Regions from separate parts of the Rhizobium sp. NZLR8 genome, predicted to be linked through region 3. Evidence: predicted binding sites of a transcription regulator. Region 3 holds the regulator's gene; each other region holds the start of a gene.
The links. Region 3 encodes LexA, which represses DNA repair genes until DNA is damaged. Its sites were predicted from a motif close to TGTTCNNNNTGTGTTCNG; they were not measured.
Positions count from the first base shown of each region.

Region 1: a site for LexA is predicted at 1,847-1,864, ahead of dnaE (DNA polymerase III subunit alpha). Genes of this name have one in related genera too.
Region 2: a site for LexA is predicted at 1,998-2,015, ahead of uvrA (excinuclease ABC subunit UvrA). Genes of this name have one in related genera too.
Region 4: a site for LexA is predicted at 1,850-1,867, ahead of HJB89_RS33230 (ImuA family protein). Genes of this name have one in related genera too.

Region 1 is NZ_JABDVY010000003.1:580,119-583,887, reverse strand. It holds gene dnaE (DNA polymerase III subunit alpha) at 1-1,610, opposite strand, end outside; gene HJB89_RS10330 (DUF5680 domain-containing protein) at 2,112-2,576, shown strand; gene HJB89_RS10325 (ABC transporter ATP-binding protein) at 2,638-3,321, opposite strand; gene HJB89_RS10320 (lipoprotein-releasing ABC transporter permease subunit) at 3,336-3,769, opposite strand, start outside.
Region 2 is NZ_JABDVY010000014.1:69,882-73,650, forward strand. It holds gene uvrA (excinuclease ABC subunit UvrA) at 1-1,876, opposite strand, end outside; gene HJB89_RS25710 (single-stranded DNA-binding protein) at 2,159-2,671, shown strand; gene HJB89_RS25715 (MarC family protein) at 2,763-3,410, opposite strand; gene gyrA (DNA gyrase subunit A) at 3,659-3,769, shown strand, end outside.
Region 3 is NZ_JABDVY010000007.1:214,551-218,319, forward strand. It holds gene HJB89_RS17900 (ComEC/Rec2 family competence protein) at 1-1,373, shown strand, start outside; gene lexA (transcriptional repressor LexA) at 1,354-2,073, opposite strand; gene HJB89_RS17910 (VOC family protein) at 2,271-3,167, shown strand; gene kdsA (3-deoxy-8-phosphooctulonate synthase) at 3,164-3,769, shown strand, end outside.
Region 4 is NZ_JABDVY010000005.1:112,019-115,787, reverse strand. It holds gene HJB89_RS13600 (DNA polymerase Y family protein) at 1-874, opposite strand, end outside; gene HJB89_RS33230 (ImuA family protein) at 885-1,829, opposite strand; gene HJB89_RS13595 (metallopeptidase family protein) at 1,991-2,428, shown strand; gene HJB89_RS13590 (DUF1737 domain-containing protein) at 2,452-2,658, opposite strand; gene HJB89_RS13585 (CoA ester lyase) at 2,658-3,563, opposite strand; gene HJB89_RS13580 (hypothetical protein) at 3,704-3,769, shown strand, end outside.

The DNA of each region.
Region 1 (3,769 bases), on a different contig from region 3:
GCATGGCGGTAAAGCCCCTCGATCTTCTGGGCAATGTCGAGCAGGCGCGCGACGACCGGCTCCTTCGCCGCCTCCTCCTGCAGCTTCGGCTCCTCCTCGATCGCTTTGGACAGCGGCGTCGGATTGGCCGGATTGTTCGGCACGAGTTTGCAGATCTTGTCTACCTGGCCGTAAGGCATTTCCAGCACGCGGCCGACATCGCGAAGGGCGGCGCGCGCCTGCAGCGAACCGAAGGTGATGATCTGCGCCACCTGCTCGCGGCCATACTTGGCCTGGACGTAGCGGATCACCTCTTCGCGGCGGTCCTGGCAGAAGTCGATGTCGAAGTCCGGCATCGAGACGCGTTCCGGATTGAGGAAGCGCTCGAAGAGCAGCGAAAACCGCAGCGGATCGACGTCGGTGATCGTCAACGCGTAGGCGACCAGGGAACCTGCGCCCGAACCGCGGCCCGGGCCGACCGGTATATCCTGCTGCTTGGCCCATTTGATGAAGTCGGCAACGATCAGGAAGTACCCGGGAAAACGCATGCGCTCGATGACGCTGAGTTCAAAATCCAGTCGCTCGCGATATTCCTTTTCCTCGTAACCCGGCGACATGCCGAGCGTCGAAAGCCGCATGTCCAGCCCTTCGACTGCCTGGCGGCGCAGTTCGCTCGCCTCGGCGCGTTCGGCCTCCTCGGGATCGTCGGTCGCACCGGTGAAGCGCGGCAGGATCGGCTTTCGCGTCTTCAGCACGAAGGAGCAACGCTTGGCGATCTCGATGGTGTTTTCCAGCGCTTCCGGCAGATCGGCGAAGAGCTTGGCCATCTCGGCCCGGCTCTTCAGATAATGGTCCGGGGTCAGGCGAAAGCGGCTATCGTCGGAGACGATGGCATTGTGGGCGACCGCCATCAGCGCATCATGGGCGTCGTAATCGTCGCGTGTCGGAAAGAAGGCCTCGTTGGTCGCAACCAGCGGCAGGTCGTTGAGATAGGCAAGCCCGACGATCCTCTGCTCATGGCGCTTGTCGTAGGTACCGTGCCGCTGCAGCTCGACATAGAGCCGGTCGCCAAAGAGACGCTTCAGCGCAAGCAGCCGGACTTCCGCCTGGGCTGCATGGCCCTCCTTGATCGCCACGTCGACAGGCCCGGTCAGGGCGCCGGTCAGGGCGATCAACCCTTCTGTGCCGGCCTCTTCCAGCCAGGAGGCCTTGATATGAATGGCCTGGTTGCTTTCGCCGCCGAGATAGGCGCGGCTGACGAGGTCGACGAGCCGTTCGTAACCGGCATCGGTGGCAGCGAGAAGAACGATCGACGGCAGCTTGATCAGGGCCTGCTGGCCGCCGCGCTTTTCCGTTTCCAGCCCGTCTTCCATGTCGATCGAGACCTGGCAGCCGATGATCGGCTGCAGGCCCTCCTCCATCGCTTTCTGGGAGAATTCCAGCGCGACGAACAGATTGTTGGTGTCGGTAATGGCGATCGCCGGCTGGCTGTCGCCGGTCGCCTTGTAAAGGATCTTCTTCAGCGGCAAGGCGCCTTCGAGAAGCGAATAGGCGGAGTGGACCCTCAGGTGGATGAAGCCCGGCGTGCCGCCGGTCACCTCAGCCGTTGAACCCTTTGCCGTATCCGCCATGCCATGCCTTCCCAATCACCCGAATGAATCGGACGCATTGTCGGCATAGAGGGCGAAGATGTCCAGAAGAAGTCCCGCGTCCGGACCGCATGATTGCCATGCGGTCCCCTGAAAAGTTTAGATTGCCATGACGATGAGCGAGAAGCTGGCAACGAACATTGCGATGGAGGTGAATGCTGCGATATCACGGATCATGTCAGTCATTTGGCTCTCCTTTACTTGTTATGTTTTCAATTTGTTCGATGTTTGTTCCGTTGTCAACAGGAATCTTTTCCTTCTTTCTTGCGTTAGAAAATCCCGGGATGCGCATTGCGATTCGGTAAGGTCCGGGACGCGATCTGATGAGGAGCGATGTTGTTTCGCGATCTGCCGTAGATCGTGACATGGTCGCCAGACGGCCGACCTCCTCTCAAGACGACCCGCTTGTCTCGGCTGATGTTCTTTTTTTGTTCTTTACAGATCACTGCATATTTGCCAGCATCCGGCCGAGAGGAGAACGACATGCTCGACATTGCGATGCTGAACGAATTCGTCGTGGAGGCGAAGGCTGCGACCTATGGCGGCAGCGGCGTGCCGCGCGCGCCCTGCCGGCCGGGTGCCCACGATATGGGCTATGAGCGCGGCGACTGGCGCTATCTCGACAGCTATTTCGGCGGCACCGATTTCGCCGGACAGGAGGTGGTGTGGTTTGCCGGCGAGCCCGTGTGGGTGATGAACTATTTCGGTTGGATCGTCGCACCAGATCTCATCGACGGCGCTACCGCCGGGGCGGTGATCAAAGCGGCACTTTCAGCCATGTATCGGCAGGGGCGCTTTCTCGGCGGGATGGAATTCGATCATCCAACGGGCCGCTATCTCGACCGCAGCGAAGGCGGTTGCGAGCGGTTCAGCGGCCACGAATGCATCATGGTAGACGGCCAGAAGGCCTATATGCTCGATTATCGCGGCGGGCTGGTCATCCCGTAATCGCCGCGTTAGATTTTGCAGCGTTATCCCGGAACCGCTGCACACGTCCGGGCGACATGCTCTAGAAATCGACGACCTTGCCATCCGCGATCGTCACGCGCCGATCCATGCGGCGGGCGAGCTCGTGATTGTGGGTGGCGATGAGGGCCGCGAGGCCGGACTGGCGCACCAGCGCTTCCAGCGCATCGAAGACGTAACTTGCCGTTTCCGGGTCGAGGTTGCCGGTCGGCTCGTCGGCAAGAAGCAAGCTCGGCGCATTGGCGACGGCGCGGGCGATCGCGACGCGCTGTTGCTCGCCGCCGGAAAGCTCGCCAGGGCGATGGGCGCCACGATGGCCGATGCGCATATAATCGAGAAGCTGGCCCGCCCGCTCACCGGCCTCCTTCCAGGACAGCCCAGCGATCAGCTGCGGCATCATGATGTTCTCGAGTGCGGAAAATTCCGGCAACAGGTGGTGGAATTGGTAGACGAAGCCGATCTCGCTGCGGCGGATCGCGGTACGTTTCTCATCGCTCAGGCCGTCGCAGGCATGGCCGTTGATGCTGACTTCACCGCCATCGGGATGTTCCAAGAGGCCGGCGACATGCAGCAGGGTCGACTTGCCCGTGCCGGAGGGAGCAACGAGAGCGACGATCTCGCCTTTCGACAGCGAGAAATCCGCGCTCTTCAGTATCGGGAGCAGCGTATCGCCCTGCCCGTAATGGCGCTCGACGCCGGTAAGCTTGAGAACGACGTTGCGTTTCATGAAGGCGGCATTCCTTATTCGTAGCGCAGGGCCTGCACCGGATCGAGCCTGGAGGCGCGCCAGGCCGGGAAGATGGTCGCGATGAAGGAGAGCGTCAGCGCCATGACGACGATCGAGATGGTTTCGCTGAGATCCATCTCGGCCGGCAGCTGGCTGAGGAAATAGACCTGCGGATTGAAGATCACGGTGCCCGAAATCCAGGAGAAAAACTGGCGGATGGATTCGATGTTGACGCAGACGAGGACGCCGAGCAGAACGCCGGCAACGGTGCCGACGATACCGATCGCCGCCCCGGTCATGAAGAAGATGCGCATGATCGCGCCGGCGCTGGCGCCCATGGTGCGCAGAATGGCGATATCGCTGCCCTTGTCCTTCACCAGCATGATGAGGCCGGAGATGATGTTCAACGCCGCGACAAGCACGATCAGCGTCAGAATCATGAACATGA
Region 2 (3,769 bases), on a different contig from region 3:
GCTCGTTGGGAACGGGAACGCCGAGTTCGCCCGAGAGATATTTTCCGGTCAGCGACTTCGGATTGTCCATGATATCCTGCGGCGTGCCGTGGGCGATGACCTCGCCGCCATGAATGCCGGCGGCCGGGCCGATATCGACCACGTCGTCGGCCGTCATGATCGCATCCTCGTCATGTTCGACGACGATGACGGTGTTGCCGATGTCGCGCAGGTGCTTCAGCGTGTCGAGCAGCCGGGCATTGTCGCGCTGATGCAGGCCGATCGAAGGCTCGTCGAGCACATAGAGCACGCCGGTCAGCCCCGAGCCGATCTGCGAGGCCAGCCGGATGCGCTGGCTTTCGCCGCCCGACAGCGTGCCGGAATTGCGCGACAGGCTGAGATATTCCAGGCCGACATCGTTGAGGAAACGCAGCCGGTCGCGGATTTCCTTGAGGATGCGCACGGCAATCTCGTTCTGCTTGGCGTTGAAGCTGGCCGGCAGCGTCTCGAACCAGTCGCGGGCGACGCGGATCGACATGGCAGTCACTTCGCCGATATGCAGCGTGGCGATCTTCACCGCGAGCGCTTCCGGCTTCAGGCGGAAGCCGTTGCAGGAAGGGCAGGGTGCTGCCGACATGAAGCGCTCGATGTCCTCACGCGCCCAGGCGGAATCGGTCTCCTTCCAGCGCCGCTCGAGATTGGTGATGATGCCCTCGAAATTCTTCTGCGTCGTATAGGAGCGGGCGCCGTCGGCATAATGGAATTCGATCTTGTCGTCGGTGCCGTTGAGAATGACGTCCTTGGCCTCGTCGGAAAGATCGTTCCAGCGGGTGCCGAGCTTGAAGCCGTAATGTTTGCCCAGCGCTTCCAGCGTCTGATTGTAATAGGGCGAGGTCGACTTGGCCCAGGGCGCGATCGCCCCGTCGCGCAGCGTCCGTTCCGGCTCGGGCACGATCAGGTCGCGATCGATCTTCTGCTGGGCGCCGAGGCCGTCGCAGGTCGGGCAGGCGCCGAAGGGATTGTTGAAGGAGAACAGTCGCGGCTCGATCTCCGGAATGGTGAAGCCGGAAACCGGGCAGGCGAATTTTTCCGAAAACAGCACGCGCTCATGCGTCTCGTTGAGCGACTTGTTGGCCGAACCGCCGGCCGAGGTCTCTTCCAGCGGCAGCGGCTTGTCGGCGAATTCGGCGACCGCCAGCCCGTCGGCGAGCTTCAGGCAGGTTTCCAGGCTGTCGGCTAGGCGGGCCGAGACATCCGAGCGCACGACGATGCGGTCGACCACCACGTCGATGTCGTGCTTGTATTTCTTGTCGAGCACCGGCGCCTCGGCAATCTCGTAGAACTGGCCGTCGACCTTGACGCGCTGGAAGCCCTTCTTCATCAGCTCCGCCAGTTCCTTCTTGTATTCGCCCTTGCGCCCGCGCACGAGCGGCGCGAGAATATAAAGACGGGTGCCTTCGCCGAAATCGAGCACGCGGTCGACCATCTGGCTGACGGTCTGGCTTTCGATCGGCAGGCCGGTCGCCGGTGAATAGGGCACGCCGACGCGGGCAAAGAGCAACCGCATATAGTCGTAGATCTCGGTCACGGTGCCGACCGTCGAGCGCGGGTTGCGCGAGGTGGTTTTCTGCTCGATCGAGATCGCCGGCGACAGTCCGTCGATCTGGTCGACGTCGGGCTTCTGCATCATCTCGAGAAACTGCCGGGCATAGGCCGAGAGGCTCTCGACATAGCGCCGCTGGCCCTCGGCATAGATCGTGTCGAAGGCAAGCGAGGATTTGCCGGAGCCCGAAAGCCCGGTCATGACGATCAGCTTATTGCGCGGCAGATCGAGATCGATGCCTTTGAGATTATGCTCGCGCGCGCCGCGGATGGAGATCGTCTTCAGTTCGCTCATCGTCTCAGCTTGGTCCTTTGGGATAACAGCCCTTATTTAGTGATGCCGAACGGCGAGTCGAGGCTGAATGTCCGCAACACTGAAGGTTTTCGATTCTGTTGACAGGATCATACGGATAAACTAGAACAAAGAAAGAACAAAAATCCTGATGGATGCATGCGGTGTTCTGACGGAGAAATATGTGGATTAAGTGCCGCCCATGCGCATCGGCGGTCGTTGATGGTTTAAGGTGCGCCGATCGATTGAAACGCCGCCGGGCAGGGCGGCAGGTAGGGTGAGAGCATGGCTGGTAGCGTAAACAAGGTAATTCTGATCGGAAATGTCGGTGCGGACCCGGAAATCCGCCGCACCCAGGATGGCCGGCCGATCGCCAATCTTCGTATTGCGACCTCGGAGACCTGGCGCGACCGCAATTCCGGCGAGCGTCGTGAAAAGACCGAATGGCACACTGTCGTCGTCTTTAACGAGGGCCTGTGCAAGGTCGTCGAGCAATATGTGAAGAAGGGCGCCAAGCTCTATATCGAAGGCCAGTTGCAGACCCGTAAGTGGCAGGACCAGCAGGGACAGGACCGCTACTCGACGGAAGTGGTGCTGCAGGGCTTCGGTTCGACGCTGACCATGCTCGACGGCCGCGGTGAAGGCGGCGGTGCAAGCTCCGGTGGCGGCCGTGGCGGCAGCAGCAGCAATGATTATGGCGACGACTACGGCGCCCCGGCTCCCTCATCATCGCCAAGCCGCGGCGGTGGCGGCGGTGGCAACTTCTCGCGGGATCTCGACGACGACATCCCGTTCTGATCGGCCGTTCGTGGTTTATGATTTATCCGAGAGCATGACGTCTTTAACGGCGTCATGCTCTTTTTCTTTGATCTCGCGGCGGATGCCGTTTTCAGTGCGGCGTTGCGCTGATCAGATTGAACGCCGATTTCGCCCCGTCGACGACGAACTGTGCGGCAAGGGCCGCGAGGATAACGCCGAGAAGCCGCGTCAGAATTGCCCGGCCGGTGACGCCGAGGAAACGGTCCAGCCGTTCGGCGATCAGCAGCATTAGGAAGGTCAGCAGCAGATTGGCGGCAATGACGCCGATCAGTTGGGCTTTCCCGATGGAGGTGGCGAGCGTGCCGGCAAGCAGGATCGTCGCCGAGATGGCGCCCGGGCCGGCAATCAGCGGCAAGGCTAGCGGGAAGACGGCGATATTCTCGATGTGATCCTTGGTGATGGCCGCTTCGGTGGCCTTCTCCTTGCGTTCCTGGCGTCTTTCGAAGACCATCTCGAAGGCGATCCAGAACAGCAGCAGACCGCCGGCGATGCGGAAGGCGCCGATCGAAATCCCGAGCACGCCGAGTACGCCGGCCCCAAACAGCGCGAAGACGGCGAGGATGATGAAGGCGATAACCGAGCCGCGCAGCGCCACCTGCGTGCGCTGGGCGCGGCTCATGCCCATCGTCAGCCCCAGGAAGATCGGTGCGAGCCCCGGCGGATCGATGGTGACCAGCAGCGTCGTGAAGGCGTTGATCAATTGGTCGGCGCTTGCCATCGTCTCTCCGGAACCCCATATAGTCGGGTGGTTTTTATGCGTGGTTTTATGATTGTGAAGCGGCGATTCCGATTTGGCAAATATCCCGCGGCGGCCCGCGGCGGATTTGTCCGGTTCGGCCGCGCAACTTGCATGTTTTACCCTCTTTAAGCCGCAAAAGCCTGTTCAAAACGCCCGGTGAAATTGGCGCTGCAACGGGCTTTCCGCTATAAATCTTCAAGTGATTCTAGAAGAGATCGTGATCTGTTTTGACTGAGCAAACACCCCCCGGCGGCGGGAAGCTCCCGCCAGGCATCGAGCCCATCTCCATCATGGAGGAAATGCAGCGGTCGTATCTCGATTACGCCATGAGCGTCATC
Region 3 (3,769 bases):
CAAAGAAGATCGCCGCCGCCGGCGCGCTCAGCGCCGTCACCGCCTACTACCTGATTTCCGGCTTCGGGGTCTCGGCCGAACGTGCCTTCATCATGATGGCGATCATGCTGGTCGCCGTCTTCTTCGACCGGCCGTCGATCAGCCTGCGCAATGTCGTTCTCTCGGCGCTCGTCATCATCGCCATTTCGCCGTCCGAAGTCTTGGGCCCGAGCTTCCAGATGTCCTTTGCCGCGACATTGGCACTCGTATCGGGTTATCAACTGTGGAAGGACCGGCGCGTCCGCGAAAACGCCTTGCTGAAACTGCCGGTCTTCCGACCGGTCGTTGCCGTCGCCGGCTTCTTCGGCGGCGTCTTCCTGACCTCGCTGATCGGCGGTTTTTCCACGGCGCTGTTTTCGATCGAACATTTTCATCGCCTGACCGCTTACGGGCTGCCGGCAAATCTCGCGACGATGCCGATCATCTCCTTCATCGTCATGCCGGCCGGGCTGCTGGCGATGTTGCTCATGCCGTTCGGTCTGGACGTTCCGCTCTGGAAGGTGGTCGGCCTCGGCCTCGACCTGGTGATTGCGGTCGCCAAAACGGTGTCCGGTTGGGGCGGTGATATCGGCATCGGCCGCTTGCCGGCTTGGTATTTCGCTGTCGCCGTGGCCGGCTTTCTGCTGCTGACGCTGCTGCGCACCCGGCTGCGCCATATCGGCACATCGATTATCGCCGTCTCTACGCTCGGCGTGCTGCTTCTGCCGCTTCCCCGGGCGCCGGATCTGGTGATTTCGGAGGATGGCAGTCTCGTCGCAGTGGTCGCGGCTGCGGCAATCGCTTCCAACCGCGAAAACCCGCCGGATTTCATCTTCGATCAGTGGCAGAGAGCACTTGTCCTGCCGACGCATTTCCCGCCGAAAATGCTGGATGGTCCCGCTGTCCCGCCGGAGGGAGACGACCGCCGCGTCAGGCTTTCCCGCGATCAGCAGAATGAAGCGAGGGCGGCGATGCGGGCGGCTGTCGCCGGTGGTGAAGCAAACCGCTTTTCCTGCGTCAAAAAGGCCTGGTGCACATCAAGGCTCGGCAATGGTCATGTGGTTGCCGTCATCGACAACGCTGCCTATCTCGGTCCGGCTTGCGACGCGGCGGATATCGTCGTGACGTCGGTCCGCCTGCGGTTCAACAGCTGCCGATCAGGAGCGACGCTCTTTACCGGTGAGACGCTGCGCAGGACTGGCTCCGTCGAGCTGCGCTTCGCCGATGCCGGCCTGGAGGTCGTGACCGCATTCGAAACCCTGTCGCGCCCATGGAAGCGCCATCGCGCCTATGACTGGCGCAGCAACAGTTTTGCCGAATCCGGCCTCTCCAATGTCAGTGATAGCGGCGAATGAGGCCGACGAGCTTGCCCTGCACCTTGACGCGGTCCGGCCCGAAAATCCGGGTCTCATAAGCCGGATTGGCAGCCTCCAGCGCGATCGAGGCGCCCTTGCGGCGGAAACGTTTGAGCGTCGCTTCTTCGTCATCGACCAGGGCAACGACAATGTCGCCGGGACTTGCGGTGCTGCCGTTGCGGATGATTACCGTGTCGCCGTCGAAGATGCCGGCGTCGATCATCGAATCGCCCTTGACCTCCAGCGCATAATGTTCGCCGGAGCCGAGCATGTCTGCGGGAACGACGATGTCGTGGGTGTTATTCTGGATCGCCGAGATCGGAACGCCGGCAGCGATCCGGCCCATGACCGGCACGGAGACGGAGTTGCCGTTATCGGCGACCGGTTTTGCAGGAGCGGGGGCGGCGACCGGCTGCGGCTTGCCGAGGCTGCCCTCGATGACGCTTGGCGAAAAGCCGCGCCGGGGCTGGATGCTCGGGCTGTAGGCCTCCGGAAGCTTGATGACCTCGAGCGCCCGGGCGCGGTTCGGTAGGCGGCGAATGAAGCCACGCTCTTCAAGCGCTGTGATCAAACGATGAATGCCGGATTTCGAGGCCAGATCCAGGGCATCCTTCATTTCGTCGAAAGAGGGCGGAATGCCGGATTCCTTCATGCGCTCATGAATGAAAAGCAGGAGCTCCTGTTGTTTGCGCGTGAGCATCGACGTGTGACCCCTTGATTGAAACAAATCCAGAACAGAACACTATATGTTCCATATGTGTTCCGCAAGTAGCTAAATTTCCGTAAAACTTGCCGCCAACTCGTTGAGTTTTTTATTTTCATTCGCCGGATTGGCGCACATGTCTTGCATTGAAGGTGGCGCTGTCGCACCCTCTTGGCGTTTCAGGGAGGGATATCATGAACGAGCACTCGGCCAAACCGCACCCGCTGGATCATGTCGTGCTGCCCGTTGTCAATATCGACCTGGCGCGCGAAAGGCTCGGCAAGCTTGGCTTCACCGTTGCCGCCGATGCCCGCCATCCCTTCGGAACGGAGAATGCCTGCGTCTTCTTTGCCGACAAGACCTATCTGGAGCCGCTCGGTATCGCCAGCCGCGAGGAGAGCGAGGCATCGGCGCGGCAAGGCAATGTCTTCACCGCCCGCAATCGGGCCTTCCGCTTCCGCTGTGGCGAGGAGGGGCTTTCGGCGGTGGCGTTCGGCACCGGGGATGCCGGCCGCGCTCATCGGAGCTTCGTCGGCAGCGGATCGAGCGCCGGCGACATGCTGCAGTTCAGCCGGCCGATGAAAATGCCGGACGGTTCCGAGACCATGGCCGGCTTCAAGCTGGCCTTTGCCGCTGAGTTGCGCGCGCCGGATTTCTTCCTCTTCTGTGTTGAGCGCATCAATCCTCTGCCGGCCGATCGCGGTGCGCTAGAGACGCATGCCAATGGCGTCACCGGCATTGCCGAGATCGCGCTTTGCGCGCCGGACCCCTCTGCATTCGCCGCCTTCGTCAGCCTTGCAACGGCGCAATCGGCCGTCGAGAAAACCGGTTTCGGCGTTAATATCGCGGCGCCGAATGCGAAAATCAGCCTGATGACGCCGGAAGGGCTGGAGGCCTATTTCGAGATCGCCGTCGCATCCGCCGACCGCGGCCTGCGCGGCCGGGCTATCCTCTTTGCCGTCACCGATCTTGCCGTGACAGAAGCGCATTTGGCTGCTAACGGAGTGACCTACACGCGCAAGAACAATCGCATTCTGGTGAAGCCCGCGCCCGGGCAGGGCACGCTCTTCGCCTTCGAGGAAACACGATGAGCACTGATACGAATTCCGAAGTCAGGATCGGCGAGGGCGCAGGCCAGGTCACATTTTCCAATACCGGCCGCCTGTCGCTGATTGCCGGCCCTTGCCAGATGGAGAGCCGCGACCACGCCTTCATGGTTGCCGGCACACTGAAGGAGCTTTGCGCCAAACTCGGCATCGGTCTCGTCTACAAGAGCTCCTTCGACAAGGCAAACCGCACCTCGCTCTCTGCCGAACGCGGCATCGGGCTTGAAAAGGGCATGCAGATCTTCGCCGACCTGAAGAAGGAGTTCGGTTTTCCCGTCCTGACCGACGTCCACACCGCCGAGCAATGCGCCGCGGTGGCAAAAGTGGTCGATGTCCTGCAGATCCCGGCTTTCCTCTGCCGCCAGACCGACCTTCTGATCGCCGCCGCCGAGACCGGCCGCGCCGTCAATGTCAAGAAGGGCCAGTTCCTCGCTCCCTGGGATATGAAAAACGTCCTGAAGAAGCTCAATGCCAGCGGCAATCCGAACGTGCTGCTGTGCGAACGCGGCGCCTCCTTCGGTTATAACACTTTGGTCTCCGACATGCGCTCGCTGCCGATCATGGCGTCGATGGGCGCGCCGGTTGTT
Region 4 (3,769 bases), on a different contig from region 3:
CATAGACCGCCTGCAATCGCTCGGAAAAAAGCCCGGCAATGAACTTTGGTTCGCGAAGCGGCTGCGAAGCGCCGACGGAGATACGAAAGACCCTGCCGTCGACCCGGAACAGCACCAGTTCGAACACCCGCCCGCCGGCGCCTCGCGCCTCCAGCGACGGCTGCAGCGACATGGCGACCTGCCTGGTGACGGCAAGGATCTGTTCTTCCGTCCCGATCGGCTCGATCAGGCGGCTTTCGGCCGAGAGACTGGCAACCGGACGCCGGGGCGAGACCGGCTCCTCTTCACGTCCGAGCGCCTGATCGAGACGCAGAAGCAGCCCCGGGCCGAACCGGCGGGTCAGCGGCGCCCGCGGTGCATCGATGACGTCGCCGACATATTTCAGACCGAGCTTCTTCAGGGCATCGACGGTTCGTCCTTCCAGCCGCAAGGCCGCGACCGGCAAGGGCAGCAGCACATGCTCCGTTTCCTCGTCCTCGATCACGCCGCCTTGCCCGAAGCGCGACGCGGCCCAGGAAAGGCCTGGCGACGACGAGATCGCCCCGCGCGCATCGAACCCCATATGAAAAAGCCGCGACAGCACATCTTTGAGAAGCGTCTTTTCCCCGCCGAAGAGATGGGCGCAGCCGCTAATATCCAGAAACAGGCCGTCCTTGCCGTCGAACGCCACCAGCGGCGTATAGCGGTCGCACCAGTCGGCAATGGCCTCCAGCAACCGGCGGTCGGCCTCCGGATCCTCTTCCGCGACCTCGAGCAATGGGTACATGGCGCGCGCTTCGGCAACGCCCTGCTCCTTCTTCAGGCCCAGCCTCTCGGCCAACTCGTCCAGAGCCGTCAGCCGCATCGCATTGTTGAGCTTGCCGGAACAGACGATAGGCGGCGTCTCAGGACGCCCTTTCGAACGCCAGGAGAGCCCCCACCGCCTGCGGGCGATTCGGTCCGTTGGCAGATGCGGGAAGCTGAGCGCTAGAATCCGTTGACTGTTCGCTTGGAGGACGAACGAGGTTTGGTTCGGCGACAGGGAGAAATTCGCGTTCATGGGGGTTCCACTCCAGAAAAAAGGAGAGCGGGGCCGGGTTACGGCTCTTCTCCAGCGTCAGACGGAAAATCGGATTGCCGATGCTGCCGGAAAGCTTCGATCCATCCGGCAATGGCCGCAGACCGGACGGGGCCGGCTCGACATGCAGACGGAAGGCCGCGCTGCTCGCCTCCTCCGCCCCGGCTTGACGGACAATAAAGAGCGGACGGCGGGCAGCACGCGCCCGAAGGCTGAGCCTGCGGCTTTCGGTCAGACCGAAATGGGCGGGATTGCCGCGCACTTCGAAGATGACGGCCGAAAAAGCAGCGCTTTCCACCGCCGTCTCCACCAGCCAGAGCGCCTCGTCCAGCTTGCGCGGCGCCGCATGGAGAAACCGCTCCGGGCTCAGCCCGAAATCCAGAAGCCCGGGGGCATAGGGACGGCCGGCCTCCAGCGTGCCGACAGCATCGCCGATCCAGAGGAACGGCGAAAGCCTGCCGGCATCCGCTTCCTGCTTCTGCAGCCGCGCTGCGACAGCCATTGCCAGCCCGCTGGCAGCACCTGCATCGCGAGACAAAATCGAGCGGAATTCGGTGATTGCATCGAGCGGCAGACCGCCTTCCAGCGCCTCATCAAGACATTCCACCCCAAACGCCAGCGGCGGCAGAATGCATCTCCGGGGCGCCTTGCCGCCTTCCGCCAGGGTTTCCCGCTCGGCCGCCGCAAGCGCCGGCGCCGGCTTCCCCTCTAGTCTGGCGATGGTTTCGCGGAGCGCAAAAAGCCGCTCGCGCGCCAGGGCGTGCTGCGCCATGGCGTTTCTCCAATCCGTCTTGTTCCTGTTATGTTCTTATAGATTCCAGAGAGCTAATGAAGAGTCAACGGCCATTTTATATGAATTTATTCCTGCCTTTGATTCCGCACTCGAAAATCGGCGATAAAGGTTCTATATGGCCCGCAAAGGAAGGATTATTCATGGCCCGCATAGACCAGAGCGATGATTGGCGGGACCGCCATGCGCCGACGATAAGCGCCTTCGAGTCGCTGGCCATGGAGGCCTACAGCCATCTGCCGGAAGAATTCCGCCAGCTGACCACCAACCTGACGATCGAGATCGAAGATTTCCCCGATGACGACGTGTTCGAGGACATGGCGCTGGAAACCCCTTTCGATCTGCTTGGTCTTTTCGAGGGCAGGGGCATTTCCGAACGTTTCACAGTGGAAACCGGCGAGATGCCCAACCGCATCCGCCTCTATCGGCGGCCTATTCTCGATTACTGGGCTGAGAATGACGAGACGCTCGGCGACATCATCACCCACGTCCTGATCCACGAAATCGGCCACCATTTCGGGCTGAGCGACGATGATATGGAGCGGATCGAGGAAAGCGCCGAGGAAGCCGCCGATCGCTGAAGCCGGGTGTCCGGCAGAACGAGCTATTGCTCGGAGAGCTTCACCTCGGGATGGTAATCCTTGCCTTCGACAGTCTTGACGACGGCCTGGCCGCACTGCATCGCGCCGGTCGCGGCATTGAAGGCATATGTCGGCGAGCCCTCCAGTGACCAGCCCTTGTTGAGGGCGGCGGTGACCTTGTGGCAGAAGGAAGCATCGTCGGGACCGGTCAGGAAGCGGTAGAGTTTCATCAGGCGGGCTTTCTTGCAGAAATCAGGCGAGCTTTATGAACCAGAGCTTCGGCTTGGACAAGATGCAGCCGCTCGATCATCCGCCCACCTGAATTGATGACGTTCAAACCATCGGAAGCGGGGTCGGCAAAGGCTGATATGATCGCCTCTGCTTCCGCAATGGCCGCCGGATCCGGGCCGAAATGGCGGTTGGCAGGCTCGATCTGGGTGGGGTGGATCAGCATCTTGCCGGCAAAACCCATGGCCCGGCCCTGCAGGCATTCGGCATCGAAACCCTGTTCGTCCCTGAAATCGTTGAAGACGCTGTCGATTGCATCGAGCCCGTAAGCGCTGACCGCCAGGACGACCTGCATCAGCCATGGCACGAGATAGGTCCGCCCCGGCTGGGCCAGCACGCCCGTTTCCTTGCGCAGGTCGTTGAGCCCGACGACGAGGCAATCGAGCCGCGAGCCCGTCGTGCGTCCCGCTTCCGCGATTGCCGCTGCATTCAGGATGCCGCGCGGCGTCTCGATCATCGCCCAGATGCGCAGATCTTCCGCTGCATCCGCTTCGAAGAGAAAGTCGCTGATATCAGTGATATCCTGCGGCTCGTCGACCTTCGGCAGCAGCACAGCATCGGGACCAAGCGCCGTCACCAGCTCCATGTCCGCCGGCCCGAAATCCGATGACAGGCTGTTGATGCGGATAATCCGCTCCTTGTTTTCGAGCGGCCGATCCGAAAAGAAGCGCCTCAGGTTTTCCCGCGCTTGCCCCTTCTTTTCCGGCGCCACGGAATCTTCGAGATCGAAGATCACCGCATCGCAATCGACCGCATGGGTCTTTTCGAGGGCACGCAGATTGATGGCGGGCACACTCAGCACCGAACGGCGCAGGCGGACGGAGCGGGTCGCTGGGTTTCGGCTCATGGCTGAATTAGTGCCAAGCTTTGAAGGCCGAAGCAAGCAGCCCGCCCCGGAACGACGCGCAGAACAACAAAAAGCCATGCTTGCCTTGCAGAGAGGAAAAAGAAGGACCACATTCCTTTCCGAAGAAAGGTCTCAAACCCATGCAGAACATTCGCTCCATCTTCTTCATGCTTGCCGGCGCCACCGTTTTCGTGGCCATGCTGCTT